DNA from 3 places in the Terrihabitans aquatilis genome. Region 3 is predicted to be linked to each of the others. Evidence: predicted binding sites of a transcription regulator. Region 3 holds the regulator's gene; each other region holds the start of a gene.
What was found. Region 3 encodes LexA, which represses DNA repair genes until DNA is damaged. Its sites were predicted from a motif close to TGTTCNNNNTGTGTTCNG; they were not measured.
Positions count from the first base shown of each region.

Region 1: ACQ6S1_RS14675 (PA0069 family radical SAM protein) is a predicted target of LexA. The motif match lies at 2,620-2,637, and genes of this name have one in related genera.
Region 2: ACQ6S1_RS13465 (helicase-related protein) is a predicted target of LexA. The motif match lies at 3,867-3,884, and genes of this name have one in related genera.

Region 1 covers NZ_JBOCUO010000003.1:770,841-776,615, reverse strand. Annotated here, with positions in the region: gene ypfJ (KPN_02809 family neutral zinc metallopeptidase) at 1-191, shown strand, start outside; gene ACQ6S1_RS14690 (hypothetical protein) at 188-1,309, opposite strand; gene moaB (molybdenum cofactor biosynthesis protein B) at 1,332-1,889, shown strand; gene ACQ6S1_RS14680 (glycosyltransferase) at 1,880-2,551, opposite strand; gene ACQ6S1_RS14675 (PA0069 family radical SAM protein) at 2,658-3,791, shown strand; gene ACQ6S1_RS14670 (VOC family protein) at 3,911-4,357, shown strand; gene rnhB (ribonuclease HII) at 4,406-5,125, shown strand; gene ACQ6S1_RS14660 (F0F1 ATP synthase subunit B family protein) at 5,319-5,775, opposite strand, start outside.
Region 2 covers NZ_JBOCUO010000003.1:515,963-521,737, reverse strand. Annotated here, with positions in the region: gene fdxA (ferredoxin FdxA) at 1-52, opposite strand, end outside; gene ACQ6S1_RS13470 (RNA-binding S4 domain-containing protein) at 122-508, opposite strand; gene ACQ6S1_RS13465 (helicase-related protein) at 510-3,812, opposite strand; gene ACQ6S1_RS13460 (DUF3108 domain-containing protein) at 4,098-4,982, opposite strand; gene rpmB (50S ribosomal protein L28) at 5,255-5,560, shown strand; gene ACQ6S1_RS13450 (queuosine precursor transporter) at 5,578-5,775, shown strand, end outside.
Region 3 covers NZ_JBOCUO010000001.1:592,132-597,906, reverse strand. Annotated here, with positions in the region: gene ACQ6S1_RS03020 (ComEC/Rec2 family competence protein) at 219-2,312, shown strand; gene lexA (transcriptional repressor LexA) at 2,337-3,041, opposite strand; gene trmFO (methylenetetrahydrofolate--tRNA-(uracil(54)-C(5))-methyltransferase (FADH(2)-oxidizing) TrmFO) at 3,157-4,560, opposite strand; gene ACQ6S1_RS03005 (diacylglycerol kinase) at 4,613-5,056, shown strand; gene ACQ6S1_RS03000 (TIGR03862 family flavoprotein) at 5,053-5,775, opposite strand, start outside.

The DNA.
Region 1 (5,775 bases), on a different contig from region 3:
GCGATATCGAGCAGGCGCTCAACGCCGCGAGTGCCATCGGCGACGACCGCATCCAGAAGCAGACGCAGGGCCAGGTGGTGCCGGACTCCTTCACCCACGGCTCTTCGGCGCAGCGCGTGCGCTGGTTCAAGACCGGCTACGACAACGGCCGGGTGCAGGCCTGCAACACGTTCGCAGCCCAGAACCTCTAGGCCGTCATTCGGCGGCGGCGGCGCACCAGCCGCCAGCCCAGCCGAGCGGCCCCGCGCGTGACGATCATCCCGATCAAACCCGCGAACCAGACCACAAAGGCCAGGAAGTTCTCGGCCAGCACGCGCACCATGCGCACGCCCCCCTTGAAGGCGCGCAGGCTGGTGCGTCCGGTCAGCTCCACTACGCCACGTGTGGTGCGGCCGAAACGCGTGGTCATGATCGACAGATCCGCGAGCTGCTCCGGCGTATTCGCGTAGCGCAGCAGCCGAACGCTTTCCCCCGGACCGGTGATATCGGCCATGTGGCGCACGTCGCCGACCATCCGTGACAGGTCGCCCGTGGATGCGCGCCGGACCGCGACAGAAGCCGCCTCGCGAACGGCCGCTGAATCGAAGCGCGCCGCTGCCTTCACTACATTGCCCATTTCGTCGAAATCGACGCTGGCCCGCACCGCCCGCCCCAGCGAGCGGCCGAGGCCGGCGGTGAGATGTCCGGCACGGCGCGCCACCTTCAGCACGGAAATGCCGAGCTTGGCGGGCAGGCCCATGCCGCCCGTTGCGACAGTCGCGCCGGTTGCCGCGAGACCGACGGTCGCGAGACCCAGCATCAACTCATCGTAAGGCTGCCCGGTCAGCATCAGCCCGCCTTCGTGGATGATGTCGCGCACATCTCCCACGACGGTGAGATCCGATGTCACCGCGCCGGCGAGCCCCGCCACGCTGGCGCCCTGCCCCGTGACGAAGCCGGTGCCGAACTCAAGCGCGTTGCGCTGGGCCGCCGCACCAGGCTGCTCGGCAGCGGCGAGACGCTCGAGAAGATCGGGCCGAAGCACATGACCGTGCTCCACGGCAAGGTCGGCGTACATGCGCGCCTCCTCGACATCGCCCCGCCCCAGCGCCACCTCCATCTTCTCCTCGATGGCCGGCGCCGTGATCTTCTCGCGCAATTCGCGCGCGATCGCTTCCTCGGGCTCTTCCGGCAATTCCGCGTCGGCGAGCGCCAGTACGGCGACTAGCGCGAGGCTCACCAGCAAAGCTCCCCACAGGATGCGGCCCATGATCGCTCCCCTTGCCCCGTCAAGGCACGGACGGTTGAGAAAGACGGGACGCAGTGCCATCTAGCCCCGACAGGAGAAGCCCATGCCGCGCATCGATGAGAGCCGCCCCTTCATCCCGCTCAGCATAGCGGTGCTGACCGTTTCAGACACGCGCGTTCTGGCCGACGATCGATCCGGCGACGTTCTGGTCGAGCGCCTGACGACGGCAGGTCACACTCTGGCCGAGCGGGCCATCGTTGCCGATGAGGTGGAAGCGATCCGCGAACAGGTGGCGCACTGGATCGCAGACCCGAAGGTCGATGTCGTCATCACGACCGGCGGCACCGGCTTCACCGGGCGCGACGTGACGCCGGAAGCGCTGGAACCCGTGTTCGAAAAGCGCATGGATGGCTTTTCGACCATCTTCCATCGCATTTCCTTTGAGAAGATCGGCGTTTCCACGGTTCAATCGCGGGCGACGGCCGGCGTGGCCGGCGGCACCTTCATCTTTGCCTTGCCAGGATCGCCCGGCGCCTGCCGCGACGGCTGGGACGGCATCCTGCAAAGCCAGCTCGATTATCGCCATATGCCCTGCAATTTCGTGGAGATCGCGCCGCGGCTCGACGAGCATTTGCGGCGCGGCGCGAAACCTCAGGAATAGAACCGCGCCACGAAACGGGCTGGCACGCGAAGAGCCAGAAGGCCCGCGCCGAGCACACGGCCGAACCCGGGCTTCGGGCGGGCGCGGACGTCCGGAGCAGCCGGAATGAACAGGCGTGAGCGCAGGCGCACCAATCGCCTCCCTCCGATGCGCTGGACGAGATCGGCATATTCCAATCCCGGAACGGGACGCACGCCGCCGATCGCCTCCAGCAGCGAGCGATGGACGAGCACGGCGCCTGCCCGTACGCGCAGATCCACCAGATGGCCGAGACGGGCGATCAGCCCCTCCGCATCCTCTTCGCCCTCCACGGTAAATACAGCCGCCCGATAGGGCGTCGCCCCCTTCCGCTCCTCCCGCTCGACGAAAAGCCTGGCTTCGCGGGTCCATGCCGCATCCGGCTCGCCACCGGGCTCAACGAGGAGGAGCCATGCCCCCTTGGCCCGGCGAATTCCTTCCGCCAGCCGGCCGGCCCGGCCACCGGGGCCTTGCGCATACACGCAGCCGCAGCCTTCGGCGACTTTCCTGATGCGTTCGCTTGACGACCCGTCGACCACCACCACGTCGCGCACCGTGCCGTCGGCGGCGGCGGGCACGAGCGCACTCAACGTGCCAATCAGGGCATCCTCGTTTTCGAGGCTGGGTATCACGACGCTGATCATGAGGGCGCGTTATAGCACGCCGCATTCGCAGCAAGGGCCATTCCACACATTTTCGATACTTGCCCGTTTGTTCTCTTTATGTTCTAGTCGAGCCAAGGAGATCATCATGGCAGCGACGGCCTCTCTGCTGACTTACGAACGCGATGAGCTTGTCGGCGAGGCCCAGGCCGAGATTGCGCCCGAACGGCGGCGCGGCCGCGGTGCCCGCGCCAATCCGGACGGCCGTTTCGAGCCTTATGCGCGCGTGCTGGAGGATGACGGATGGGAAGGGCTGGCCGATCTGCCCCCCTTCAAGACCGAGATTTCGTTCGAAGCCGCGCGCAAGATCATCACCCGCAACGAATCGCCCGACATTTCATTCGACCGCTCCATCAATCCCTATCGGGGGTGCGAGCACGGCTGTGTCTATTGTTTCGCACGGCCGACCCATTCCTATCTCGGCCTGTCTCCAGGGCTTGATTTCGAGAGCAAGCTGACGGTGAAGCCGAACGCGGCTGAGCTTCTGGAGAAGGAACTCGCGAAGCCGGACTACGAAGTCCGCACCATGGCGCTGGGCACCAACACCGATCCCTACCAGCCCATCGAACGGCATTACCGCGTCACACGCGGCGTCATCGAGGTTCTGGCCCGGACGCGGCACCCCGTGGGAATCGTCACCAAATCGTCTTTGGTGACGCGGGACATAGACCTGCTGGCTCCAATGGCGGCGGAAGGACTGGCGCGCGTCGCCATCTCGATCACGACGCTCGATCCGAAGCTGGCGCGCGATCTCGAACCGCGCGCTCCCACGCCGTCGAAAAGACTGGAGACCGTTCGGAAGCTGAGCGAGGCCGGTATTCCCGTCACCGTTATGGTGGCGCCCATCATTCCCGCATTGAACGATGAAGAGATCGAGCGCGTGCTCGATGCCGCCCGCGCGGCCGGAGCCGTGAGTGCCGGATATGTGCTGCTGCGCCTTCCCTACGAAATCAAGGATCTGTTTCAGGAATGGCTGGCCGAACACAGGCCCGACCGCGCAAAGCACGTCATGAGCCTCGTTCGCTCGACGCGGGGCGGCAAGGATTACGAGGCGGAATGGGGAAAGCGCATGATCGGCGACGGCGTCTATGCCTGGACGATCGGCCGCCGCTTCGAGCTGGCAACGCGCCGCCTCAAGCTCAACGCGGAGCGCAAACCGCTGCGCAAGGACCTGTTCGTGCGGCCGGTACGCGCCGGAGAACAATTGAGGCTGTTCGCATGATGATCTCTGCTGCCCGTCAAACCGATTTAAGCTCGGCCTGCTCCGCAAGCGTCGTTCTGGCGGATGGTCGGCGTCGCACCAGATCCCTCCCGTCTCCTGCAGATAGAAAGCGCCGCTCGATGGTCATGGAATCGCGCATCAGCGTCATCACGCTCGGCGTGGCCGATGTGGGAGCCGCTGCAGCCTTCTACGGGCGCGTCGGTCTGGTGAGATCGCGCGAAAGCGATGGCAGCGTGGCGTTCTTCCAGCTTGGCGGCGGGCTTGTTCTTGCCTTGTTCGGACGAGAGGACCTGGCCCAAGATCAGGGCCTTGCCTCCCATTCGCCGCCAGGCGGCATGTCGATCGGCTACAACACACGGTCCATGCTGGAGGCCGACAAGCTGATCGCAGCATTCGTCGCATCCGGCGGAACACTGATTCGCGAGCCGGCGCGCACATTTTGGGGCGGATACAGCGGTTACGTGGCCGACCCGGACGGGCATGTCTGGGAAATCGTCCACAACCCCCATTGGCGATTGGATGACGAGGGCCACCTCACCCTTCCGGATTCCAAGCCGGCGACATAATCGCGGAACAAGCTGACGACTCGTCCTTCGCATGGCATAGGATTCGGGATGGCCGTCGTGAAGCCCGCTTCCAAACAGATCCGCCGTGTGCCCGGACCCGACTTCCGACGGGAACGCCGCTCCATAAAGGATGGATGCGAGATCGTGGCCGGCGTGGACGAGGCCGGTCGTGGACCGCTGGCAGGCCCGGTGGTTGCGGCGGCGGTCGTACTGAATCCCCGGAAGATTCCGAAGGGCCTCGACGATTCGAAAGCGCTCACGCCTGAAAGGCGCGAGGCCCTTTACCTCGACATCATGGAACACGCCGAAGTGGCGTTCGTCTCTGCTTCACCGGCGCGCATCGACCGCGACGACATCCGCAAGGCAACGCTTTGGGCGATGTGTGCCGCAGTCAGCGCATTGCCGCGCGCGCCCGGCCGCGTCTTCGTGGACGGGAAGGAATTTCCGAACGGATTGCCCTGCCCGGCTGAAGCCGTCATCGACGGCGATGCCAAGCTCGTATCGATTGCTGCGGCGTCGATCATTGCGAAAGTGACGCGCGACCGGCTCATGCGGCGATTGGCGCAGAGCGTCGAAGGATATGGATTCGAGCGGCACGTCGGATATGGAACCCGCGAACATCGTGCGGCTTTGGCCCGATTGGGCCCCACCTGCCATCACCGCCGCAGCTTCGCGCCGGTGCGTCTTGCGTGGGAGATACGAAGCGGCGGCGAGCCACTTCAAAAAGAATTAGCGCTCCTTACGGAGGGCGATCAGCTGATCAGCTGAGAAAGCCGGTCAGCCAGAGCACGATGATGATCGGGAGCGGAATACCGATCAGCCACAAAAGACCACCCTTGAACATTTTTGCCTCCAGAAACCTTGCACTTGTGGGGAATGCACGGTGGCGAGGCTTGTTCCTGTATGCCCAAGAAAAAAGCCGCTCCGAAGAGCGGCTTTTTCTATTTTTTGATGAACTTTTTCAGTGAAGCTTGGTGCGGACTTCCTGGAGACCGCGCTGCAGGAGCTCGTCACCCGCGGCACCGGCCGTCTTGCTCTGCAGAATGGTCGCCGCAGCGGCCGTCGCGGCATCGGCCGCAACCGCACGGACCTCCGCTAAGGCCTGAACCTCGGCCTGGGCAATCTTCACTTCCGCCATCTTCGTGCGACGGGCTACGAAGTCCTCGGCCTTGGTCTTGGCCTCATCGGCAATGCGCTGGGCCTCGGTGCGGGCGGACGCGACAATCGCCTCTGCCTCGTTCTCGGCGTCAAGCCGCTTGCGCTCGTATTCGGCAAGGACGCGCTGTGCCTCTTCGCGCAGACGGCGCGCCTCATCGATATCGTCAGCGATGCGCTTGGAACGTGCGTCGAGCGAACCGATGATCTTCTTGTGAACGCCGACATACATCATCAGGACGATGAAGATGATGAAGGCTGCG
Region 2 (5,775 bases), on a different contig from region 3:
CGCAATCCATGTACTTGCACTTGATGCAGTTTTCGGTAACCACGTAGGGCATCGTCACCCCTTCTTCAGAACAATTTCAAAGTGTGCCTAGTCGAGCCGGCCGGGCGGCGCAAGCCGCCTCCTAGTCGCGGCCGAGCAGGCGGTCGGTTTCGCGGCGCTCGCGTTTGGTCGGTCGTCCGGCGCCGTCCTCGCGCAACGGCCCTGTCGGGTCGGGCCCGGCATCGTCGGCGCGCTGCGGTGGCGGCGGGCTCAGATCCTCGTAAAGCGCCTGCGCCAGGGTCGCGCTGCCACGCCGCTCCGCGAAATTCTGCACTTTCAGAATCCGCACGCTTTGTTCCAGCGCAATCGTCAGTACGTCACCCGCCTTCACGGCCTGGCTTGCGGAATCCACACGCGCACCGTTCACGCGCACATGGCCGGATTTCGCCAGCTCCTGCGCCAGCGTGCGGGTCTTCACCACACGGGCGAACCACAGCCATTTGTCGATGCGCTGCCGTCCGCCCTCCATCTCACTTGCGCCTCTTGCCGCCGTCGAGCTGCGCCTTCAGCGCTGCCAGTGCCGCGAACGGCGAATCCGGATCGGCCGGACGCTCACGGCGCTCGGGGCGCGGCGGTTGAGCCGGGCGTGCCTGTCGCGGATCCCCATCCTTGCCGCCTTTCGGCCGGTTGGCTTTCCAGTTCTCGTTGCGCGGCGGCTTGCCGGAGCGGCCTTCGCGCCCGTTTTCGCCACGCCCTTCCGCCGGGGCCGCGCCGCGTTCCGGACGCGGTCCACGCCGTTCGCCGCGGTTGGGCTGCTCTCCGCGGCCCTCCTGACGACGGTTCTGATCGCGACGCTGATCCGGTCGACGATGCTCGGAACGGCCAGGCCGCCAGATCTCGATCATCGCAGGCTCGGTTGGCTCGGCTGCCGCAGGAACCTCCTCACCCGCAACCTCCTCGGCGCCCGTCACGGCCTCGATTGCCGCGACGTTCATGTCCTGCGCGAGAGGGTCGGCCGACGTGCCCGCGCCGCCTTCGACGGGAAGCACGGCCTCGGTCTCCACGGCTGCCGCTTGGCCTTCGCTCACGCTCGCGTCATCGGGCTCGGAATCCACCGCGACGGGTTCCGCTTCCGCTTCAACGGCAGGCTGCTCGCCGACCGGTGCCACGGCCTCGGGCTCGGTCTGCGCGGCATCGGCCGCGCCCTCCTCCGGGGTGACGGGTGCGTCGGCATCGGCGGCCGGGGCATCCTCGACCATTGCGCCCTCACCGCCCGCCTCTGCGATGTCCGCCGCCAGTTCCGTGCCCTCCGCCGAAGCCGTGGGCTCCGCGACCGCAATCTCAGCCGGAGCGACCGGTGCCGGCTTGCGCTCCATGCGATAGCCGAGGGAGCGCAGGATGTTGGCGAAATCGTCGCCGGAACAGCCGGTCAGCGACGTCATGGCCACGGTCACGGTGAAGCCGTTGCCCTCCGCCGCGCCGGCCGGGGCCTCGCCCGAGGTCAAGCCGGGGCGATAGGCGATGGCGGGGCGGATGAGATCGGCCAGCCGCTCCAGAATGTCGACGCGCACCGCGCGGTCGTGGCAGACGCGATAGCCAAGCACGCGGTAGAGATCCTTCGGCACGCGCGCATCGGCCTTGAAACTGGTGCGCCCGCTCGCCGCCAGTGCGGGGATCTCGTCGAGCCCTTCCGGAGGAACGGCCTGCCCCAGCGCCCAGAGCTGCGCGGCCAACTGGCGCGGCGCGGGCTTCAGAAGCGCGGGCAGATAAAGATGATAGGCGCCGAAGCGCACGCCCAGCGCACGCAGCGCGGCGCGGCCGTCCTGGTCGAGCGTCTTCACGTCGTCGGAGACGCGCGTGCGGTCGAGCACGCCCAGCGCTTCGACGATCTGGAAGCCGAGGCCCCGCGCCAGTCCGGTCAGGCTCTCCGAAGCCTCCATGATGCGCAGCGGGCCGAGCAGCTTCTGGATCTGGGAATCGATCCACAGCTGGAGGCGACCTTCCGCGCGCTCGTGATCCGGCGGCGCCAGGGTATCGTCGGCCAAAAGCCGCGCCCGCGGATGCAGCGCCCGATCACCGGGCACCAGCTTGCCCACCGGCTCGCCCAGCCAGCGCAGCACGCCGTCCGACGACATGACGATGTCGGCATCCGGCGCGGCGGCCAGCCGCTCCGCCCGCTTTGCGTATTCCGGTCCCAGCGCCTTCTGCGCGGCGGCACGCACGGCCTTGCCGTCCGGCCCCTCGGATGAGGTGTCCGCCGTGAAGCGGAACGCCGACAGGCGCCCGACATGCTGGCCCTCGACGAGCACGTCGCCGTTTGCGTCTACTTCTGCCTCGATCATGCCTTTGTCCCTGAGGCGCCGCATCAAGACACTTGAGCGACGGTCGACGAAACGCTGCGTCAGCCGTTCGTGCAGCGCGTCCGAAAGCTTGTCCTCTACAGTGCGCGTGAGCGCCTGCCAATGCGTAGGATCAAACAGCCAGTCCGCACGGTTGGCCACGAAGGTCCAGGTGCGGATGTGCGCGATGCGTGCCGACAGCGTATCGATATCGCCATCGGTGCGGTCGCATTGCGCAACCTGGCGGGCGAACCAATCCTGCGAGATTCGCCCTTGCCGCATCAGGAAACCATAGATCGTCATTGCGATCTCGGCGTGAGCGGCCGGCGACACCTTACGATAATCCGGGACCTGGCACACCTCCCACAGCCGCTCCACAGCGTCGCGGTCCGTGGCCAGCGCGCGCATTTCCGGATCGGCGATCGCGCGCTCCAGCACGATCACGTCCTCGCCGGTCGGCGCCTTGGTCAGCCCGGGCTCCTGGGGCAGCACGGAAAGGCTGGCCTGCAGGCGGGCCAGCGAGCGGAAATCCAGCTCGGAATTGCGCCATTGCAGCACGCGCACGGGGTCGAAGCTGTGGCTCTCGATGCGTTCCACGAGTTCCGCCTCGAAGCCGTCGCAGCGCCCCGTGGTGCCGAAGGTACCGTTGCGCATGTGGCGGCCCGCACGGCCTGCGATCTGCGCAAATTCGGAGGGGTTGAGGCGGCGGAACTGAAAGCCGTCGAACTTTCGGTCGCCGGCAAAGGCGATGTGGTCGACGTCGAGGTTCAGCCCCATGCCGATCGCATCCGTGGCGATCAGATATTCGACGTCACCCGATTGGTAGAGTTCGACCTGGGCGTTGCGGGTGCGCGGCGACAGCGCCCCCAGCACCACCGCCGCCCCGCCCCGCTGGCGGCGGATCAATTCGGCGATCGCGTACACTTCCGAAGCCGAGAACGCGACGATCGCGGTGCGGCGCGGCAGGCGGGTGATCTTCTTCTCGCCGGCAAAGGTCAGGGTGGAAAGGCGCGGCCGGCCCAGAATGCTCGCACCGGGCAGAAGATGCTCGATCAGGGGCCGCATGGTCGCCGCGCCCAGCAGCAGCGTCTCCTGCCGCCCGCGCATGTTCAGAATGCGGTCGGTGAACACGTGCCCGCGGTCGAGGTCGGCGGCCAGCTGGATCTCGTCGATCGCCACGAAGTCGACGTCGATGTCTTTTGGCATCGCCTCGATGGTCGAGACCCAGAACCGCGTGTTCCTCGGCTTGATCTTCTCTTCGCCGGTGATGAGTGCCACCTTGTCGGCGCCCACCTTCTCCACCACGCGCTGATAGACCTCGCGCGCCAGAAGCCTCAGCGGCAGGCCGATCACGCCGCTCGGCTGCGCCACCATGCGTTCGATGGCCAGATGCGTCTTGCCGGTATTGGTCGGCCCGAGCACGGCGGTGACGCCCCGGCCCCGGACGGCGGGTGGATTGGCGTTGGTCGGCATCGGGCGGGTTTTGACATCCATCAGGAAGGGAGCGCCGAAAGATCAGGCCGGCGGGTCAATGCGCATCCCCAATCTGGGAACGTTGACCGAACAAATCCAGCCCGAATCGCTTACCTCGCGGGAATCACGTTTCGTTCGCCGCGCGCGTCTTAAGGATTTGGCCGTAGCGTGAACGGAGCCGGTCCGAATCGGAGACCACATGATGTTCCGGTTCCGGTCCCGCATCATGCGGCCCTTCTGCCCGAGGAACATACAAGATCTGGCGGCGCGGGAAACAGCCGCCTGTGCATAACCGGACGAAAAAGGTTAACGCGTCGTCCGCAATTGGAACGTCGCGTCGAGCGGCGCAGCCTCTGCGCGCTTGGTGCCGCCGCTGGCGGTGAATTCCTCGGCCTCCAGGATCATGGTGCCGATCTTGGTGCCGAGCGAGACTTTCCAGGGTGCCAGGAGATTGGTGCCGTCTATGGGCACCAGCCAGGCCTCCATGCTCTGATTGTTCTCCATGTACTCGACGCCCGCCACCTTGCGATGGCCGGCGACGGCCTTGTAGTTCGCACGGCACACCAGGGCCTGCCCCTCATAGCCCTTCAGCGATTTCACCTGCTCGGTGCGCAGATAGGACAGCCGGATGTCGAAACGCTCGGTGCCCTCGAAGATGCGCAGCACGCGGTTGCAGTTCGCGGCGTCCAACGGCGCGCCGTCCACCGATACCGGCATCATCAGGGCGCTGATGGGATCGATCACATTGTTGCGGTGCGCCTGCGTGATCGGCACGCGATCGGCGCGGTAAGGCACAGGCGGCGTCACCAGTTCGCGCCGCACCTTGCCGCGCGACAGGGCGATGCGGATCGAGCGTTTTTCGGAGCTGTCCTTGGTGTCGATCGCGGCGCTGACAGGCGACAAACCGCCGGGGATCACCGTTCCCACCGCCTTGCCGCTCATCGCGAAGCCGATGCCGTCGGCGCCGAAATCCACGCTGTAGCGGCCTTCCTGCGGCAGCGAGGCGGTCAGCGTACCGGTCGCGAACACGATGGGCAGATAGGACAGGCGGGCATTGTATTTGGCGGTCAGCTTGGTTTCGGCCTGCGCCTGCATCGGCACGGACAAGGCGGCAGATGCCGCCAGTGCCGCCACGGCAAGCCGTCGGCGGATCGCCCGCCTGTCGTTGTCCCTGCTGCCTGTATGGGTCATGATACCGTGTGCCGCGCCGCGCAAATCAGCCTTAACAATGCGGCAGGACGCGGCCCGCGTCGAGAGTCCGGCGCCGTTTCCGGGGCAGGCGTTGCCGCGCGGACTCACTTCGGCCGCGCGAAAAGCCGTCCTTACCTTGACCTTGCGCCCCGCCTGCGCCTATACAGCCGCACCTTCGAGCGCCCCGGCTCTCGGGGTCGGTCTTCTTTTATCCAAGGAGGATCGGCTTCCAGCCCGCTCGGTCCGAAATCTCTCTTGTATGGAGCACTGCGATGACGCGGCGCTGCGAACTGACTGGTAAATCCGTGCTGGTGGGCAACCTCGTCAGCCATTCCAACCGCAAGACGAAGCGCCGCTTCCTGCCGAATCTCGTGCAGGTATCGCTGCTCTCCGATGTTCTGAAGCAGTCGGTGCGCCTGCGCGTCACGACCCATGCCCTGCGCTCGGTCGAGCATCGCGGCGGTCTCGACGCGTTCCTCCTGAAGGCCTCCGACGACGAGCTGTCGCAGAAGGCTCGCGAGATCAAGAAGAAGATCCGCAAGGCCGGCGAAGACACCGCGGAAGCTGCGGCGGCCTGAGGCCGTCCGTCTCGCCGATGACGGACAGAAGCGCCCCTAGCGCGCTCTTCCTGCCGATCCTGGCCATGGCCGGGGTCGTGCTGCTGTCCAATTTCGCGGTCCAATACCCGATCGAATATTTCGGTCTGCGCGATTTCCTTACCTGGGGCGCGCTGACCTATCCGCTCGCCTTTCTCGTCAACGATCTGACGAACCGGCGGTTCGGGCCCCGCCTC
Region 3 (5,775 bases):
AGCATGCCGCGCGGGAAAAGGGGAACGGGGTGGCCGACCAGGGGCAACGCATAGATCGCAGCGATCGCGCATCCGCGCGCTATGCCGCCTCGATCCCCCTGGCAGTTTCGGACGTGGGCCGGGCCGTGTTCGGCTGGCTATCGAGGTGTCTGGACGAGGAGCGGGATAGAGGTCGCTTTTTTCTTTGGCTCCCGGTTTGCGCGATCGCCGGAGTCTTGTTGTTCTTTTCCGTTCCGGCGGACCCATCGGCCTGGGTGGCTGGCGCCGTATTTCTGGCCTTGGCGCTGGCGTCCTTTGCTGCCCGCGCTCGCCCGCGATTGTTCATGGCCGGTGCCGTCGCCACCATCGTCGCGGGAGGCTTCTTCTCCGCGGCCCTGCGAGTGGAACAGGTTCGCGGACATATTCTTGAGCGATCCGTGCGGGGCGAGGCGATCGGCATCGTCGAGCGTGTCGAGCCCCGAGGGCGCGGCCGTACCCGCCTGCTGATCCGCATCGAAACTCTGGCGAATGTGCCTGCTGGCCAATTGCCCACTTATGTCCGGGTTTCCGCGACGGGTGCGCGTCAGGTCCAGGCCGGGGCGCGTGTTTCGGTTGAGGCTCTGTGGCGACCGCCGCCAGGTGCCGTACGCCCGGGAGGCTATGATTTCGCCCGGCAGGCCTTTTTCCAGCAATTGGGCGCCGTTGGCAGCGAGGGGCGCGCGGTCCGTATCCTGGAGCCGCCAACCCTCACCCTTGGCGGTCGCTTTTCGGCCGCGACCGACCGATTGCGCAACGCAATTACCGCTCGTGTCTTGGCGGTGGTGCCAGGCGATGCAGGCGCCATCGCAGCGGCGTTGGTGACGGGTCAGCGGGGAGATATTTCGACGAGCGCAAACGACGCGCTGCGGACCGCCGGTCTCTACCACGTCATCTCGATCTCGGGCCTTCATATGGCGTTGTTCGGCGGCACGCTGTTCACGGCGCTCCGTGTGATGCTGGTCCTCATTCCGGGCTTCGGACTTCGTTTTCCGGCGAAGAAAATCGGGGCATTCGTCGCACTGCTCGGTGCCTGCGGTTACCTGTATCTGTCGGGTGTCGAGGTTGCAGCGCAGCGCAGCTTCATCATGATCGCCGTTGTGTTCGTGGCCGTCATCTTCGACCGCCAGGGGGTCACCATGCGCAACCTCTCGCTTGCGGCCCTTTGCACCATCGTCCTGACGCCGGAATCGGTGATCGGCCCCAGTTTCCAGATGTCCTTCGCGGCCGTGATGGCGCTTGTCGCCTGGTATGAGCGTGCGCGGCTGCAACATCTTGAGGAGGAAGCTCACGTCCGTCGTACGGGATTATCCGGCCGCGTCATTGCGTATTTCGGCGGCATCGTCGCGACCACGGTGCTTGCCACTTTGGCCACTGCGCCGTTCGCGACCTTCCATTTTCAGCGGATTGCCCTTCATTCCCTGCCGTCGAACCTGCTTGCCCTGCCGCTAGTCAGCACGCTCATCATGCCCTTCGCCCTCATCGGATTCTTATTGATGCCGTTTGGGCTGGATGCTCCGGCCTGGATCGTCATGGGATATGGCATCGAATTGATGCTCCAGACCGCGTACTGGATCGCCTCCTGGCCGGGCGCCAATACCGGGATGGCCGCTTTTTCCCCGGTCGGTGTTTTGCTGCTCGCGCTCGGCCTGTGCTGGACGGCAATATGGACCACACGCCTGCGGCTTCTCGGAATTGCGCCGATCATCGCCGGGCTTCTGTTCGCCGCTTTTCCGGGGCGGCCGGACATCTACATTGAAGCCGGTGGTCGCGCGGCAGCGGTGAGGGCCCCGGACGGGCGGCTTCAGGTCAGTGGGGTGCGGTTCGCGGGTTTCGCGGCGCAGAACTGGCTTGCCGCAGATGGGGACACGCGATCACCGCGCGATCCGAGCGTTGCGGCGGAGGTGCATTGCGACAGCTTCGGCTGCACGCTTCCGATGGAAAAAGGCGGGTTCCTGGCCCTGAATTGGACCTATGCCGCGCTGCGTGAAGATTGCCAACGCGCAGCGATCGTCGTGACGCGGTTGATCGCACCGCCAGACTGCAGGACGAAGAGCCTTGTTATCGACGGAACAGATTTAGCGGAGGGTGGCGCCATGGCCCTTACGCACCGGCCGGACGGTACTTTCGCGATCTCGCGCGCCGATACCGCTCGTCGGATCTGGGACCCGATTACCCATCCGCCCGCCGGACCATCCTTCGCCGCGATAGCCTCGGACGGGAACGAAGCCGATTCCGTGCCCGAAGATGATAACGACGAGACAGATCCAGAGGCCCTCGTCACCGGGGATTTCTAGATCGGAAGCGGTGGCGAGCGAGCCTCAATACCTGCGAATGAGACCCACGAGCCGTCCCTGAACCCGCACGCGGTCAGGTCCGAAAATACGCGTCTCATATGCCGGGTTTGCGGCTTCAAGGGCGATGGACGCGCCGCGTTTGCGCAGCCGCTTCAGGGTCGCTTCCTCATCATCGACAAGGGCCACGACGATATCGCCGGTATTGGCCGTGTCCGATTTGCGGATCACCACCAGATCACCTTCGAGAATCCCGGCCTCGATCATCGAATCGCCCCGGACCTCGAGCGCGTAATGCTCGCCGCCGGACAGCATTTCGGGAGGAACGGCTATGGTGTGGCTTCGCGTCTGAATCGCCTCGATCGGGACACCGGCAGCGATACGGCCCATGACGGGCACGAACGCGGACGGCACCGCTTCCTCGTCATCATCAGCCCGTAGCCGCGCTTTGCCGAGATCCCCTTCGATCACGCTGGGCTGGAACTTGCCGGCTGCGGGTCTCAGACGGGGCGCAACCGCCTCGGGCAGTTTCAGCACTTCCAGGGCGCGCGCTCGATTGGGCAGCCGGCGGATGAAGCCGCGCTCCTCCAGTGCGGTGATCAGGCGATGGATGCCGGATTTGGACCGCAGGTTCAGCGCTTCCTTCATCTCGTCGAACGAGGGAGGCACGCCCGATTCCTTGAGGCGCTCATGGATGTAACGCAGAAGCTCGTGCTGCTTACGCGTGAGCATGGTGCCTCTCCGAATATCGAAACAAATCAGGAACACATTGGTAGCTGTTCCTTATGTGTTCCGCAATGGTTAACATCCGGTTTGCACGATGGTTTAGACGGATCGCGAAACGCAGTCAGCCGTCAGCGGTCTCACCTGCCCATGCTTGAAATGCTTCCTTAGCCCGGCCCGTCAGTGCCCGCTTTTTGGCGGCGCTTTTCGCCGCTCCACGAACACGCTCGCCATTCTCGCCCCTCAAGGCACCTTCGTAGGGTGGAAACAGCCCGAAATTGATATTCATGGGCTGAAAGCTGCGCTTCGTGTTCTCGTCTCCATTGGCTTCGATATGGCCGCCGGTGATGTGGCCGAGCAGGGCGCCCATGGCCGTCAAGGGCGGCGGGATCTCCAGTTTCCGGCCCAGCCGCTCGTCCGCCGCGAACCGGCCTGCCAGCAGCCCGACCGAGGCGCTTTCGACATAACCCTCACATCCGGTGATCTGGCCGGCAAAGCGCAAACGGGTCTGCGCCTTCAGGCGGAGCGTTCGATCGAGCAGCCTGGGCGAATCGAGAAACGTGTTGCGGTGCAGGCCGCCAAGACGGGCGAATTCCGCTTTCTCCAGACCCGGGATCATCCGAAACGTGTCGGCCTGGACGCCGTGGCGCAGCTTGGTCTGGAAGCCCACCATGTTGAACAAGGTGCCCAGAGCGTTGTCCTGGCGCAATTGCACCACCGCGTAGGGCTTCACACTTGGATTGCGCGGATTGGTCAGGCCCATGGGCTTCATCGGTCCGTGGCGCAGGGTCTCGCGGCCCCGCTCGGCCATCACCTCGATCGGCAGGCAGCCGTCAAAATATGGGGTGGTGGCCTCCCAATCCTTGAAGTCCACCCGCTCGCCCGTGAGAAGAGCATCCACGAAGACCTCGTACTGATCCCGGTCCAGCGGGCAGTTGATGTAGTCCGCGCCGCTGCCTCCCGGGCCAGCCTTGTCGTAACGCGACTGGAACCAGCACACATCCATGTCGATGGAATCGAAGTGCACGATGGGCGCTATCGCATCGAAGAAGGCCAGGGAATCGCGTCCCGTCAGATCGCGCACGGCCTGGGCAAATGCCTCGGAGGTGAGGGGGCCGGTCGCGACGATGACATTGTCCCAATCTTCCGGCGGCAGCCCCGCGATCTCTTCACGAGCCAATGTCACCAGAGGATGGGCTTCCAGCGCTGCGGTCACGTCGGCCGAAAAACCGTCCCGGTCCACGGCGAGTGCGCCGCCCGCGGGCACCTGATGCGAGTCGGCCATGCGCATGATGAGCGAATCGAGTTGTCGCATCTCCCAATGCAGCAAGCCTACGGCGTTGCTCTCGCTGTCATCCGAGCGGAAGGAGTTGGAGCAGACGAGCTCGGCGAGATTCTGGGTCTGGTGGGCTTCGGTCGAGCGGACTGGACGCATTTCGTGGAGAACGACCGGCACGCCCGCCTGCGCGATCTGCCAGGCGGCTTCGGACCCGGCGAGACCGCCGCCGACAATATGGATGGGTGTCATGGGGCGAAGCTATGCGACAGCAACGTCACGTTCAATTGCTACGCTTGCGCGCATGAGATCAGACGATTCCGGCAGCAACGGCTCCGCGCCCTCAAACGGCGCGCAATTGCAGGGCATTGCGCGACTTTATCATGCGGGTCTCAACACGATGCGCGGGCTGAAATTTGCCGCGCGTAGCGAAGCCGCTTTGCGTCAGGAGCTCGCGGTTTTTGCCATGGCCGTGCCTGTCGGCTTGTTCGTCGCGCCCAGCACCGCATGGTATGTCGCCATGATCGGCGCGCTCCTGGCGGTCATGGCCGTGGAATTGTTGAACACTGCCGTGGAGAAACTGGCCGATCACGTCACGCCGGAATTCCATCCCAAGATCGGCGTGGTCAAGGATCTCGGGTCGGCGGCTGTGTTCTGCGCTTTGTCGATCGCCGGGTTGATCTGGCTGGCGGCGGCGGCGGAACGGTTCGATGTGGTGGATCGCGCTCGTGCGGCGGTCGGTGCCTAGGGCCCGGCCGGTTGGTTCTGGTCCAGCCAGCGAAGAATGCCTTCCGCAGCCGCAATCCCGGTGCTGAAAGAAGCCTGCAGCAGGTAGCCTCCCGTCGGCGCTTCCCAGTCGAGCATCTCGCCAGCCGCGAACGTACCCGGCAGGCCGCGCAGCATGAAGTGCTCATCGACGGCGTCGAATGCCACCCCGCCGGCGCTGGAGATCGCCCGGTCCAGCCCCTGTACGGACGTGATGGTCAAGGGAAGCGCTTTCACCAGCGCTGAGAGCTCATCGGGTTTCTCCGGCAGGGCCTTGCCGACACCTTCGCGCAAGAGTCCGATCTGGACCGGATGAAGGTTGAGCGTCTTGCGCAGCACATTGGTTGCGGTGTCGCGTCGACGCGCCCGCGTCAGGCGATGGACGATGTCTGATGGTGACAGATCGGGCTTGAGATCAAGCGTCAGTCGTGCATCGCCGGAGCGAAGGGCGGTGCGAATGGAGTTCGACAAGGCGTAAATCGCGCCGCCTTCGAGTCCGGATCGCGTCACGATCATCTCCCCCTCGGACACGTCCTTTCCGATTCGCGCACGTACACGCTTCACCGGCTGGCCAGCAAATCGATCGCAAAACACGTCTGACCAGTCGCAGCCTATGCCGCTATTGGCCGGCTCGAACGATCTCACCGGAACACCTCGTGCCTCGATAAGGGGCACCCAAGCGGCGTTCGAGCCCAGACGCGG